Linked DNA regions of Massilia sp. METH4. The protein of the gene in region 2 interacts with the protein of the main gene of each other region in a pairwise test. Links are inferred from orthologs where the notes say so. Each region holds a gene or a part of one and is shown on either strand. Other genes may lie near its edges.

What was found.
Region 1: the proteins of uvrB (region 2) and uvrA interact in binary tests that used the Escherichia coli proteins (3 or more experiments, as listed by UniProt). The link is inferred for Massilia sp. METH4 from one-to-one orthologs.

What each region holds. Positions count from the first base shown.
Region 1 is NZ_CP146614.1:1,490,650-1,497,702, reverse strand. Bases 2,697-6,068 are described here. They hold uvrA (excinuclease ABC subunit UvrA), read right to left. Parts: upstream 5,750-6,068; coding sequence 2,897-5,749; downstream 2,697-2,896. Also shown: V6Z91_RS06650 (ankyrin repeat domain-containing protein), read left to right, coding at 1-537; V6Z91_RS06645 (tetratricopeptide repeat protein), read left to right, coding at 534-1,073; V6Z91_RS06640 (ZIP family zinc transporter), read right to left, coding at 1,095-1,850; V6Z91_RS06635 (TetR/AcrR family transcriptional regulator), read left to right, coding at 1,965-2,579; ssb (single-stranded DNA-binding protein), read left to right, coding at 6,137-6,631; V6Z91_RS06620 (hypothetical protein), read left to right, coding at 7,015-7,053. UniProt on the Escherichia coli protein: The UvrABC repair system catalyzes the recognition and processing of DNA lesions. UvrA is an ATPase and a DNA-binding protein. A damage recognition complex composed of 2 UvrA and 2 UvrB subunits scans DNA for abnormalities.
Region 2 is NZ_CP146614.1:39,288-45,929, reverse strand. Bases 1,116-4,076 are described here. They hold uvrB (excinuclease ABC subunit UvrB), read right to left. Parts: upstream 3,658-4,076; coding sequence 1,573-3,657; downstream 1,116-1,572. Other genes in these bases: V6Z91_RS00195 (amino acid aminotransferase), read left to right, coding at 3,873-4,076; V6Z91_RS00205 (SdpI family protein), read left to right, coding at 1,116-1,527. Also shown: V6Z91_RS00215 (sterol desaturase family protein), read left to right, coding at 1-513; V6Z91_RS00210 (autorepressor SdpR family transcription factor), read left to right, coding at 596-883; more of V6Z91_RS00205, read left to right, coding at 880-1,115; more of V6Z91_RS00195, read left to right, coding at 4,077-5,075; V6Z91_RS00185 (hypothetical protein), read left to right, coding at 5,431-6,294; V6Z91_RS00180 (hypothetical protein), read right to left, coding at 6,385-6,642. UniProt on the Escherichia coli protein: The UvrABC repair system catalyzes the recognition and processing of DNA lesions. A damage recognition complex composed of 2 UvrA and 2 UvrB subunits scans DNA for abnormalities.

The DNA.
Region 1 (7,053 bases), 1.4 Mb from region 2 along the record:
GAGCCCAATTCCGCACGCCCGGCCGATCCGGGCCAGCTCGACGACGACACGCTTGCCTTCGCCCGCAAGGTCTTCCAGATGGCCCGCGGCGGCGAAACGGCCGAACTGGCCACGCTGCTGTCGCAAGGCATGCCGGCCAACCTGCGCAACGAGCGCGGCGACAGCTTGCTGATGCTGGCCAGTTACAACGGTCATCCGGAAACGACGAAGGTGCTGCTGGAGCACGGCGCCGATCCGGAGTTGCAGAACGATGCCGGCCAGAGTCCGCTGATGGGCGCGGCATTCAAGGGCGACCTGGCGATCGCCACGCTGCTGCTCGACCACGGCGCCCAGGCCGACAGCCGCGGCCGCGACGGCAAGACGGCGCTGATGTTCGCCGCCATGTTCAACCGTGTCGACATTGCACGCCTGCTGATCGAGCGCGGCGCCGATCCGTTCGGCGTCGATGCCGCCGGTGTCTCGGCACTGGACGCCGCGCAGAAGATGGGCGCGGCCGATACGGCGGCGCTGCTGGAGTCGCTGCGGGCCGAACGATGAGCCTCGGGATTTTTCAGGTGGACGGCCTGGCGCTGCTGATGGCATTCATGCTGTCCCTGGCGTCCGGCCGCGAGGCACTCGCCGAACCATCAACCGAATACAACCAGGGTGTCGACGCCTACCGCGCACAGGATTACGCGGCAGCGCGAACGCACTGGGAAAAGGCCGCGCTGCAGGACGACATCCACGCGCACAACAATCTCGGCTTCCTGCTGTATCGCGGCTGGGGCGGCGCGAAGGACGCCACGCGTGCGGTCGGGTTATGGCGCAAGGCTGCGGAACTCGGCCATTCTGAAGCACAGTGGCACCTTGGTGACGCGTTCGCGGACGGCGAAGGTGTCGCGCGCGATCCGGTCGCGGCTTACGCGTGGTATCGGTGCGCCGCGGCGCCCCGCAATGAGCGCGATGAGACCGATGAACTGGTGGCGGACGATGCCCGCAAGTCGCTCGCCAAGTTGCTGGACGCGATCAATGTCGAGCAGCTCGCCGCCGCGGAGCTGCGCGGCCGCGAGTGTATCGCCCGCTACGTGAAGTAAGAACTGCCACAAGGCCGACGATCAAGCGCCGCCCAGCTTGGAGAGCGCGAAGGCGGCCAGGAAGCCGCCCACCGTGATCAGCCCCGCGTAGTCATGCGTTTCCTCGAACGCTTCGGGGATCATCGTGTCGACCAGCATGGCAAGGATGGCACCGGCGGCAACCGCCGTCGTGGCCGCCACCACTTCGGCCGAAAAGCGCTGGAACACCGAGTAGCCCACCAGCGCCGCCGCGCTGGAGGCCAGGGCGATGCCGCCCCAGATGGCGAAGATGTATTGCACCGAGCGGCCGGCACGCTTCATGCCGGCGGCGCTCGACAAGCCCTCCGGGATATTCGACAGGAACACCGCCGCCACGGCCACCGTGCTCACCGCGCCGCCCTTGAGCAGCGACAGTCCGATGACGATCGATTCCGGTATCCCGTCCATCAGCGCGCCGAGCGCGAGCGCCGTCCCGCTGCCTTCGGTGGACTGCCGGCCCGACGAGCGCTTGCGGTGCCTGGCGCCATGCGCGGCGAGCAGGCGGTTGGCCGCCGTGTAGACGACGGCGCCGCCGAGGAAGCCGATCGCCGTGGCATTGAAGCCACCCTGGCGGAATGCTTCATCCATCAAGTCGAACGACAGCGCCGAGATCAGCACGCCGCTGCCGAACGCCATGATCCCGGCGATCACCCGCTGCGGCACCGCCACCCAGTAGCCGACGGCGGCACCCAGCAGCAGCGCCGCGCCGGCCACGAATCCCCAGAAGCCCGCCTGGGCCCACAACGCGATACCGTCCATATACCTCCTTTTTCGTACCAGGCGATTGTCGGCGCATTCGCCTTGCCATGGCGTCCGGCTGGCTGGGCAATAAAAATACCTGGAAGTTTCGCACACGTGTGCTAAAGTACGGCCATGAATATCACGGCCAAGAGCGAAACCACCTACGCCACCATTCTCGCCGCGGCCATGGAGATGGCTGCCTCGGATGGCATCGGCAAGCTGTCGCTGGGCGAGCTCGCCAAGCGCACCGGCATCAGCAAGAGCGGCGTGTTCTCGCGGGTCGGCTCGCTGGAAGCGCTGCAGGGCGCGGTGCTCGATGAATACGACCGCGGCTTCGCCGAGGAGGTGTTCATGCCGTCCATGGCGGCGCCGAAAGGGCTGCCGCGGCTGGTCATGCAGGTGAACCTGTGGCTCAGGAAGGGCAGCAACGAGGCGTTGCGCGGCGCCTGCCTGTACACGGCGGGGGCCTTCGAATTCGACGACCTGGACGGCCCGCTGCGCGACCGGCTGGAAGCTGGCGTGATGCGCTGGCGTGCCTCGCTGCGCAAGACCGTGCTGCAAGCGATGGAAATGGGGCACCTGCGGCCCGATACCGATCCCGAACAGCTGGTGTTCGAGATCTACAGCCTGATCATCGGCGTGATGCACGACGTGCGCTTCCTGCGCGACGATACGGCACCGAAGCGCATGGGCCGGGCGTTCAACCGGCTGATCTCAACGTACAAGAGCTTCAACGAAGTGGAGTAGGGCGCTGCATGATGGGGACGGGCCTTGCCCGTTTATTTTTGACGCACTTTCGCACACCTGTGCGAAATGGAACTGGACTAGGAGGCTGTGATGGCCGCTCTGTGGTTGCTGGTGCTGCCCGTCGCCGGGCTGGTGTGGTATGTCGTGGCCGATGCCGTGCAGGGCATCCCGAGGTGCAACGAAGATTTCACCTTTTATTGAGACGGCATGTTTCGGTGCCAGCTCATGGATGTTGCCTGAAAAATGGGGACGTACCCCATTTTTCAGGCAATAAAAAAGCCGGCTCGGAGAGCCGGCTTGGTGGACCGTGGGGCCGCTTACTTCTTCTTCAGCAGCGGCACCAGGTACTTGCCCGTCACGCTTTCCGGGTTCTTCGCCACTTCCTCCGGCGTGCCGGTGGCGATGATGCGGCCGCCGCCGGCGCCGCCCTCGGGGCCCAGGTCGACAATCCAGTCGGCCGTCTTGATCACGTCCAGGTTGTGCTCGATGATCACGAGCGTGTTGCCCTGGTCGCGCAGGCGGTGGATCACCTTCAGCAGCAGGTCGATGTCGTGGAAGTGCAGGCCCGTCGTCGGCTCGTCGAGGATGTACAGCGTGCGGCCGGTATCGCGCTTGGACAGTTCCAGCGACAGCTTCACGCGCTGCGCCTCGCCGCCCGAGAGCGTGGTGGCGCTCTGCCCCAGCTTGATATAGCCCAGGCCCACGTCGAGCAGCGTTTGCAACTTGCGGGCGATCGTCGGCACGGGCTTGAAGAACTCGTGCGCGTCTTCCACCGTCATCTCCAGCACTTCGGTGATGCTCTTGCCCTTGTAGTGCACTTCGAGCGTTTCCCGGTTGTAGCGCTTGCCGTGGCACACGTCGCAAGGCACGTACACGTCCGGCAGGAAGTGCATCTCCACCTTCAGCACGCCGTCGCCCTGGCAGGCCTCGCAGCGGCCGCCCTTCACGTTGAACGAGAAGCGGCCGGCGCTGTAGCCCCGTTCCTTCGCCGTCGGCACCGTCGCGAACAGGTCGCGGATCGGCGTGAACACGCCCGTGTACGTGGCCGGGTTCGAGCGCGGCGTGCGGCCGATCGGCGCCTGGTCGACGGAGATCACCTTGTCGAAGTGTTCCAGGCCGCTGATCGAATCGTGCTCCGCCGGTTCCGTCTGCGAGCCGTACAGGTGGCGCGACAGCGCCGGGTACAGCGTGTCGTTCACCAGGGTCGACTTGCCGGAGCCGGAAACGCCCGTCACGCAGGTGAGCAAGCCGACCGGCACCGACAGCGTCTGGTTCTTCAGGTTGTTGCCGCGCGCGCCCGTGATGACGAGCTGTTTCTTCGGATCGGCCGCCGTGCGCTTCTTCGGCACCTCGATCTTCAGCGAGCCGTTCAGGTATTGCGCCGTCAGCGACTGCTTGTTCTTCAGGATATCCTTCAGCGGGCCGGCCGCGATCACGTCGCCGCCATGCACGCCGGCGCCTTGGCCCATGTCCACGATGTAGTCGGCGGTGCGGATCGCATCCTCGTCGTGCTCCACCACCAGCACGCTGTTGCCGATGTCGCGCAGGTGTTTCAGGGTGTCGATCAGCCGGTCGTTGTCGCGCTGGTGCAGGCCGATCGACGGTTCGTCGAGCACGTACATCACGCCCGTCAGGCCGGAACCGATCTGCGAGGCCAGGCGGATACGCTGGGCTTCGCCGCCGGACAGCGTGTCGGCCGAACGGTCCAGCGACAGGTAGTCGAGACCCACGTTGTTCAGGAACGAGAGGCGCGAGACGATTTCCTTGACGATGCGGTCGGCGATATCGCGCTTGGCGCCGGCAAGCTGCAGCTGCTCGAAGAACGACAGCGTGTCGCGCAGCGGCTTCTCGGCGATCTGGTAGATCGCCCTTTCCTGCGTGCCGGTGCCCACCTTCACGTGGCGTGCTTCCACGCGCAGGCGCGCGCCTTCGCAGGCCGGGCACTTCTTCTCGTTGATGAACTTGGCCAGCTCTTCCTTGACGGCCATCGAATCCGTTTCGCGGTAGCGGCGTGCCAGGTTGTTCACCACGCCTTCGAACGTGTGCTCCTTGATCACGGTACGGCCGCGCTCGTTCACGTAGGCGAACGGAATCACGTTCTTGCCGGAGCCGTGCAGCACGGCGTTCTGCGCGCTGACCGGCAGTTTCTCGAACGGCGTGTCCAGGTCGAAGCCGTAATGGTCCGCCAGGCTTTGCAGCATGGAGAAGTAGAACTGGTTGCGGCGATCCCAGCCCTTCACTGCGCCGGAAGCGAGCGACAGGTTCGGGAAGGCCACGATCCGCTTCGGATCGAAGAACTCGATATGGCCCAGGCCATCGCACTCGGGGCAGGCACCCATCGGGTTATTGAACGAGAACAGGCGCGGTTCCAGTTCCTGCAGCGAATAGCCGCAGCTGGTGCAGGCGAACTTGTTCGAGTACACGTGCTCGGTGCCGGCATCCATGTCATAGGCGATGGCGCGGCCGTCGGCGATGCGCAGCGCGGTCTCGAAGCTCTCGGCCAGGCGCTGCTTGATGTCCGGGTTCACCTTCACGCGGTCGATCACCACGTCGATCGTGTGCTTTTCCGTCTTCTTCAGCTTCGGCAGGTCGTCCACTTCATAGATCTTCGCATCGTTCGTGCCGCTCTGGATGCGGAAGCGCACGAAGCCCTGGGCCTGCATCTGCTCGAACAGGTCGGCATGCTCGCCCTTGCGGTTGGCCACCACGGGCGCCATGATCATCAGCTTCGTCCCTTCCGGCATCGCCAGCACGGCATCGACCATCTGCGACACCGACTGCGCCGACAGCGCGTGGTCCGGGTGATTGATGCAATACGGCGTGCCCACGCGAGCGTACAGGAGGCGCAGGTAGTCGTGGATCTCCGTCACGGTGCCCACGGTGGAGCGCGGGTTGTGCGACGTGGCCTTCTGCTCGATCGAGATCGCCGGCGACAGGCCTTCGATCATGTCCACGTCCGGCTTTTCCATCAGTTGCAGGAACTGGCGCGCATAGGCCGACAGCGACTCGACGTAGCGGCGCTGGCCTTCCGCATACAGCGTGTCGAACGCCAGCGACGACTTGCCGGAACCGGACAGGCCGGTGATCACGATCAGTTTGTTGCGGGGCAGATCGAGGTTGATGTTCTTCAGGTTATGGGTGCGCGCGCCGCGAATGCGGATTTCTTCCATGTATGTATGTGCCTTGAATATGCGAGAAACGACAGGACGGCCCACCTGGAACGATCATCCGCTTGAAGACTTGACAATGCAGCGCGGCGTCCGGAGACCAACCAGTCCACTATGCAGGCGTTCGATTCGATTTCAAGCCCTGTTTCAAGTCCTGATGGCTGAATTGGGCCCGACTCGGGCCAATCCGGGCCGAATTGATGCGAATCACACGCTGGCAAGCCATGGCTGGCAAATACTGTATATAATACCAGTATTCACATTCCGCTGCGCGACGCACGCGGAAAAGCTCCCAGCCTTGCAGCAAAAAATTCATCTGTCCCGTGGTATGTTGTCCACAGGCCCTGTCTTATAATGATCGTTTGGTAAATATTCACGCAGGAGTACTACATGGCATCTGTCAATAAAGTCATCATCGTCGGCAACCTGGGCCGCGATCCGGAGATCCGCTACATGCCGAGCGGCGATGCCATCGCCAACATTGCTGTCGCCACGTCCTTCCGCAGCAAGGACCGCAACACGGGCGAACAGAAGGAAACCACCGAGTGGCACCGCATCTCCTTCTTCGGCCGCCTGGCGGAAATCGTCGGCCAGTACCTGAAGAAGGGCTCCTCGGTCTACGTCGAAGGCCGCCTGCAGACCCGCAAGTACACCGACAAGGACGGCATCGAGAAGTACGCCACCGACATCATCGCGCAGGAAATGCAGATGCTGGGCGGCCGCCAGGGCATGGGCGGCGATGCGATGGGTGGCGACGACATGGGCGGCTACGACGCGCCGCCGAGCCGTCCCGCTCCGCGCCCGCAGGCTGCCGCACCGGCACCGCGCCCGGCACCGAAGCCGGCACCGAACTTCTCGGATATGGATGACGATATTCCATTCTGAGTGCGCCTCTGGTGCACCAGGCACCGGGCAGGCAGGGATTCCCATCCGTGCCGAAGCAAACGAACGGAAGAGCTGGAAAGCTCTTCCGTTTTTTTTCACCCGCGCTCGGCATCGCAGGTGCTGTGTACCGGGAAAGCTGCAATGCCTAAGAGCGCCTGACAAAACCCCCATGGCTGCGGTGCAGCGTCTCGCCGTACAGGTGTACTGTCTTCGACGCCGCGCCTTGCCCTGCGGTTTTCGTTAGGCGCTCTAAAGCATTTGGATCTGTTGCCGTTAAGCACTGAAACAGGGCTTGGTGGAGCCGAGCAGCAGCGTAAGTACCAAGTGGTAATGACGCTGCCCGCTTCGTATCAGCCAGGCATTTGCAGGCCCCGGAGAATCCAATGACTTATCACACCAGTTTGAGTACCGCGCAGGACATG
Region 2 (6,642 bases):
GATCCGCTGACGGGCCTGGCCAGCTTCCTCGTCACCAGCTTCCTGTTCTACTGGTGGCACCGGGCCACCCACCGTTCCGACCTGCTGTGGCGTATCTTCCACCAGCTGCACCACAGCGCCCGGCGAGTGGAGGCGCTCACGGCATTCTATGCCCACCCGCTGGACTCGGCCGCGGCCATCTGCATCAGCGGCGGCGTCAGCTACCTGCTGCTGGGCGCCAGCCCGGCCGCCGCCGGCGTGGCCTTGCTCCTGACCGGCATTTTCGACCTGTTCCTGCACAGCGATATCGCGACACCGCGCTGGCTTGGCTATCTCGTGCAGCGCCCGGAAATGCATACGGTTCACCACCAGCTTCACCACCACGCGCAGAACTACGGCTTGCCGATCTGGGACCTGCTGTTCGGCACGTGGACGAATCCCGCGCGGCGCGTGACCGAGCTTGGATTCGACGGCGACAAATCCGACCGGATCGCCGACATGCTGCTGTTCCGCGACGTGCACCGCACCAACTGAATATTTCAGGCATTGCTTGCGGGCGCGCGCTTTTTCGGCGTATATTTAGATCATCATCTAATTAGCCGTTTCTCGAAATACGATGCCAGCCCCCACCGACGCCTTCAAGGCCATGGCCGACCCCGCGCGGCGCGAGATCCTGCGCCTGCTGCGCGATGGCGAAATGACGGCGGGCCAGCTGGCCGAGCATTTCGACATGACGCGCCCGACGATGTCGCATCACTTCGCCGTGCTGGCGGAAGCCGACCTGATCACCCGCCGCCGCGAGGGCCAGACGATCTGGTATGGCTTGAACACCACGGTGCTGCAGGACGTGGCGGCATGGATGATGGACCTTACCCAACCACAGACCAGAAGGAGGAAGGCATGAACCGGCAACACCTGATTGCAAGCGTTATCCTGATCCTGGCGGCCACGGTGCTCACGGCTCTGTGCTGGCCCAGCCTGGCCGAGACCATTCCCATCCATTGGAACACGCACGGAAGGGCGGACGGCTTCGGCCCGCGCTGGGTCGTGTGGCTGACCGGGCCGGGTGCCATGGTGTTTGCGCTGCTGGCGGGGGGCGCGTTGCCTTACCTGTCGCCAAAGGGTTATGACGTGAACGCGTTCCGTTCGACCGCCGGCTACATCGTGGCGGTGGTCGTCGGCATGATGGGCCTGCTGCACGCGGTGTTCCTCACTGCGCTCTTCAACGAAGGGTTCGACGTGAGCCGCGCGGTCCCGGCCGCCATTTGCGTGATGCTGGCCGTGATCGGCAATTCGCTGGGCAAGGTACGCCGCAACTTCTACATCGGCATTCGCACTCCCTGGACCCTGGCGAGCGAGCGGGTGTGGTACGCGACGCACCGGGTGGGAGCCAGGCTGATGGTGGCTTCGGGCCTGCTGGGATTGCTCGCGGTGCTGCTTGGCGCGCCGGGGCATTATGCGATCGGGCTCGTCGTCATCGGCGCGTTGTTGCCGGTGTTGTATTCGCTGGTGCTGTACAAGCGGCTGGAGCGGGCAGGGGAGCTGTAAGAAAAAACGCCGCGTCGAACGCGGCGTTTTTCTTGACGGGCAGGCTTACTTTCCAGTGATCGAAATCACGTCCGCCCCCGGTGCACCGAAGGCTTGCTCCTTCAGCAGGTGCAACTGGTCCCGCACCTGCGCGGCCTTCTCGAACTCCAGGTTCTTCGCGTGTTCGACCATGAGCTTTTCGAGGCGCTTGATTTCCTTCGCCACCTGCTTCTCGCTCATCGTCTCGTACTTGGCAGTCTCCTGCGCGGCCTTCAGCTGCGTCGATTCGCGGTTCGGATCGTACACACCGTCGATCATGTCCTTGATGACCTTGTTGACGCCGCGGGCGATGATGCCGTGCTTCTCGTTGTGGGCGATCTGCTTGGCGCGGCGCCGCTCCGTTTCATCGATCGCGCGCTTCATCGAATCGGTCATCTGGTCCGCATACAGCAGGGCCACGCCGTTCAGGTTACGGGCCGCGCGGCCGATCGTCTGGATCAGCGAACGCTCGGAACGCAGGAAGCCTTCCTTGTCCGCGTCCAGGATCGCCACCAGCGACACTTCCGGCAAGTCCAGGCCCTCGCGCAGCAGGTTGATGCCGACCACCACGTCGAACGTGCCGATACGCAGGTCGCGCAGGATTTCCACGCGCTCGACCGTCTCGATATCGCTGTGCAGGTAGCGCACCTTGATGCCGTGGTCGGACAGGTATTCCGTGAGTTGCTCGGACATGCGCTTGGTCAGCGTCGTGACCAGCACGCGCTCGTTCTTGGCGATGCGGTCGTTGATCTCGGAAAGCAGGTCGTCCACCTGGGTGCGCGCCGGGCGCACGATGACTTGCGGGTCGACGAGGCCCGTCGGGCGCACCACCTGTTCCACCACCTGGTCGGCATGCTTCTGCTCGTACTCGGCCGGCGTGGCGGACACGAAGATCGTCTGCCGCATCTTGTTCTCGAATTCCTCGAACTTCAGCGGGCGGTTGTCGAGCGCGGAGGGCAGGCGGAAGCCGTAATCCACCAGGTTCGTCTTGCGCGAACGGTCGCCGTTGTACATGGCCGACAGCTGGCCGATGAGCACGTGCGACTCATCCATGAACATCAGCGCATCCTTCGGCAGGTAGTCGATCAGCGTCGGCGGCGGCTCCCCAGGCATCGCGCCGGACAGGTGCCGCGAGTAGTTCTCGATGCCTTTCGTGAAGCCGATCTCGGCCATCATTTCCAAGTCGAAACGGGTGCGCTGCTCGAGGCGCTGTTCCTCGATCAGTTTTCCTTCCTTGCGGAAGAATTCCAGGCGGTCGCGCAGTTCGGCCTTGATGCTCTCGATGGCGCGCAGCACCGTCGAGCGCGGCGTCACATAGTGCGAGCCGGGATAGACGGTGAAGCGGGGGATCTTCTGGCGCACGCGACCCGTCAGCGGGTCGAACAGCTGGATCGATTCCAGCTCGTCGTCCCACATTTCCAGGCGCACGGCCAGTTCCGCGTGTTCGGCCGGGAAGATGTCGATCGTGTCGCCGCGTACGCGGAAGGTGCCGCGGCCGAAGTCGACCTCGTTGCGCGTGTACTGCATCTGGATCAGGCGGGCGATGATGTCGCGCTGGCTCACCTTGTCCTTGGCGCGCAATGTCAGGATCATCTGGTGGTATTCGTTCGGATTACCGATACCGTAGATGGCCGACACGGTGGCCACGATGACGACGTCGCGCCGTTCCATCAGCGACTTCGTGCACGACAGGCGCATCTGCTCGATATGCTCGTTGATCGACGAGTCCTTCTCGATGAACAGGTCGCGCTGCGGCACATAGGCTTCCGGCTGGTAATAATCGTAATACGACACGAAGTACTCGACGGCATTCTGCGGGAAGAATTCGCGAAATTCGCTGTAGAGCTGCGCGGCCAGCGTCTTGTTGGGGGCGAATACGATGGCCGGCCGCCCCATGCGGGCGATCACGTTGGCCATCGTGTAGGTCTTGCCGGAGCCGGTCACGCCGAGCAGCGTCTGGAACGACAGGCCGTCGGCGATGCCTTCGCACAGCTGCTCGATGGCGGTCGGCTGGTCGCCGGCCGGCGGGAACGGCTGGTGCAGCTTGAAAGGGGAATCCGGGAACGTCAGCACGGTGGGCTCGGGGGCGCCAGCCAGTGATAAATCAGCCATGTGGTCAGACCTTTGCTAGAATAGGGAGTTGCACGTCACAACGTGCAGCCTTTGCGCGGCGACCTGCATACCTGGTCAATGCCGCGCACCGGAATTGCCGAGCACCGTGATCGCGGTACCTCCGCAGTGCCCGGACACGTGCCGTTGAAGTTGCTGCCGTTGAAGTTATAACGCTCACCCGCTGCGAATCGCATTCACTCGAATCCAATCCTATCATGACGAATCCTTCCGTTTTCAGTGCCATCGAGATGGCTCCGCGCGACCCGATCCTGGGCATCACCGAAGCTTTTAACGCCGACACCAACCCCAACAAGATCAACCTGGGCGTGGGCGTCTATTATGACGACAATGGCAAGGTGCCGCTGCTGTCGTGCGTGCAGAAAGCTGAAAACATCCTGATTGAACAGCCGGCCCCGCGCACCTACCTGCCGATCGAAGGCCTGGCCGCGTATGACAAGGCGGTGCAGGAACTGGTATTTGGGGCTGACAGTGCCGTAGTTCAAGAGCGCCGCGCGATCACCGTGCAGGCCCTGGGCGGCACCGGCGCCCTGAAGCTGGGCGCGGACTTCCTGAAGCGCTTCTCGCCGAATTCCGAAGTCTTCATCAGCGATCCAAGCTGGGAAAACCACCGCGCGCTGTTCGAAAGCGCCGGCTTCAAGGTCAACAACTACGCCTACTACGATCCCGCCACCCATGGCGTGAACTTCGAAGGCATGCTGGCCGCGCTGAAGGCGATGCCGCAGGGCGCCGTCGTGGTGCTGCACGCCTGCTGCCACAATCCGACCGGTGCCGACCTGACTGCCCAGCAGTGGGACCAGGTGATCGACGCCGTCGTGACCCGCGGCCTGATCCCGTTCCTGGACATGGCTTACCAGGGCTTCGGCGCCGGCATCGCCGAAGACGGTGCCGTGGTGCGCCGCTTCGCCGCCACGGGCGTGCCGCTGCTGGTGTCGAACTCGTTCTCGAAGTCGTTCTCGCTGTACGGCGAGCGCGTGGGCGCCCTGTCGGTCGTCGCGTCGACGGCCGACGAAGCTTCCCGCCTGCTGTCGCAGCTCAAGCGCGTGGTGCGCACCAACTACTCGAACCCGCCGGTGCACGGCGGCAAGGTGGTTGCGACCGTGCTGTCCACGCCGGAACTGCGCCAGCTGTGGGAAGACGAGCTGGCGGCGATGCGCGTGCGCATCAAGGCCACCCGCGACCAGTTCGTGCAGAAGCTGAAAGAGAAGGCTCCAGGCCACGACTTCGAATTCGTGCGCCAGCAGGTGGGGATGTTCTCGTACTCGGGCCTGACGAAAGAGCAGGTCGCCAAGCTGCGCGAACAGTCGATCTACGCCGTGGACACGGGCCGCATCTGCGTAGCTGCGATGAACTCGAAGAACATCGATATCGTTGTTGACGCGATCGCCAAAGTTCTCTAAAATCCTGCTTCTTCGTTGACGCACGTCAGCGAAGCAGTAGTAAAGAGCAGCAAACGATACCGATAAGCAAGCTTGCAAATGTTGCTTTCGCTGTATAAAATGCTGCTTCTAATCCCTGATAGCTCAGTCGGTAGAGCGACGGACTGTTAATCCGCAGGTCCCTGGTTCGAGTCCAGGTCGGGGAGCCAGAATACTGAAAAGCCCAGCGCAGCCCGCTGGGCTTTTTGCATTCCGGGTCGCATTATTCATCTGCGACGGCCCGCGTTTCATGTCCCTTAAACAATTCCCGCGTACGATATCCCTGCTGTTCGTGCCCGCGCCGCGCGCACGCAGCCATGAACCGACAGGAGATGGAATGACGGATATCTACCAGCAAATCTGGGACGCGGACCAGCAGCACGCCGGCCTGAAGGCGGTACACAAGGGCGAGTCAATCGACGCCTTCCGGGAGACGGGCCACGTGGTCGTCAACGAACTCGAGGAGGCGAGCAGGACGCACAAGCTCATCGAGGAAGTGCACATCCCGGCGCACAAGCAGCAGTCATACGACCTGGTGAATGCGCTGCTGAACAATTACACGCTCGACCAGACCAAGGCCGAAGTCAATTTCCCGGAAGAGCAGGACGAAGTCCAGCGCTTCCTCGACTACGCCCACAAGACCCCGCCGATGGAGGTGGCGCGCGCCTATGTCAACGAGCGCCTGGACCAGCCCTTGAGCACCGACCAGTGGTGGGCCGTGCTGCAGCGCGTGTGGTTCGAGCAGTACAGCGACGGCAAAAACCGCGACCTGAGCGGCTTCGAGCACGTGGTCGTGGGCGAGCAGAGGCAGGCGAAGGTGCAGGGCTACCACAGCTGGTACAAGTACTACCTGGACGAGCATTTCCAGCTGAACGGCGTCGACCGCGACAGCATCGAGTTCCTCGACTGGCGCAATTCGGAAGAGGACACGACGCCGGACGTGGCGACGCTGTCGTTCGTGTGGGAGGCGTTCGATTACCAGCGCAAGGAGTTCCGCAAGCTGACCAAGCCGATCGGCGGCTTCTGGATCGGGCCCAGCGTGGAAGGCTTGCTGGCGCTCGGGACCGTGCGGTTCATGGCCGAGGTGCTGGCGCCAAGGCATGCGGTGATCAATGGCTTCAAGTACAACCTGCCGCTGTTCCGCAGCGCGAACAATCGCCACCTGCGCACGTTCTATCCGGAGTTCTCCGCCCGCGTGTGATACGTCAGCAGGCTGGCCCCAGAGGATCAAGACCGCTGGCAAAGTCGAGAACTCGCGATACAAGCGGTTGCTGGAAAGCGCCAGACAGCGTTAAAGCAGCCGCCGTCCCGCCACGGTTTCCACGTCGATGGCGCCGCTGCCGGTCGTGTACACCACCGTCACCGCCAGTTCCGCCGTGCTGATGATCTCGACAATGCCCGAGCTCAGCGGCACATGGTCGCCGGCCGGCCCGCCCAGCAGCAGTTCCTGCAGGCGGCAGCAATCGTCCATGGTTGCGCTATGCGCCGACAGGAGGACCGCATCGCGCGCCGCGACCTGCGCCACGCGCGGTTCGCGGCCGCGCACGGC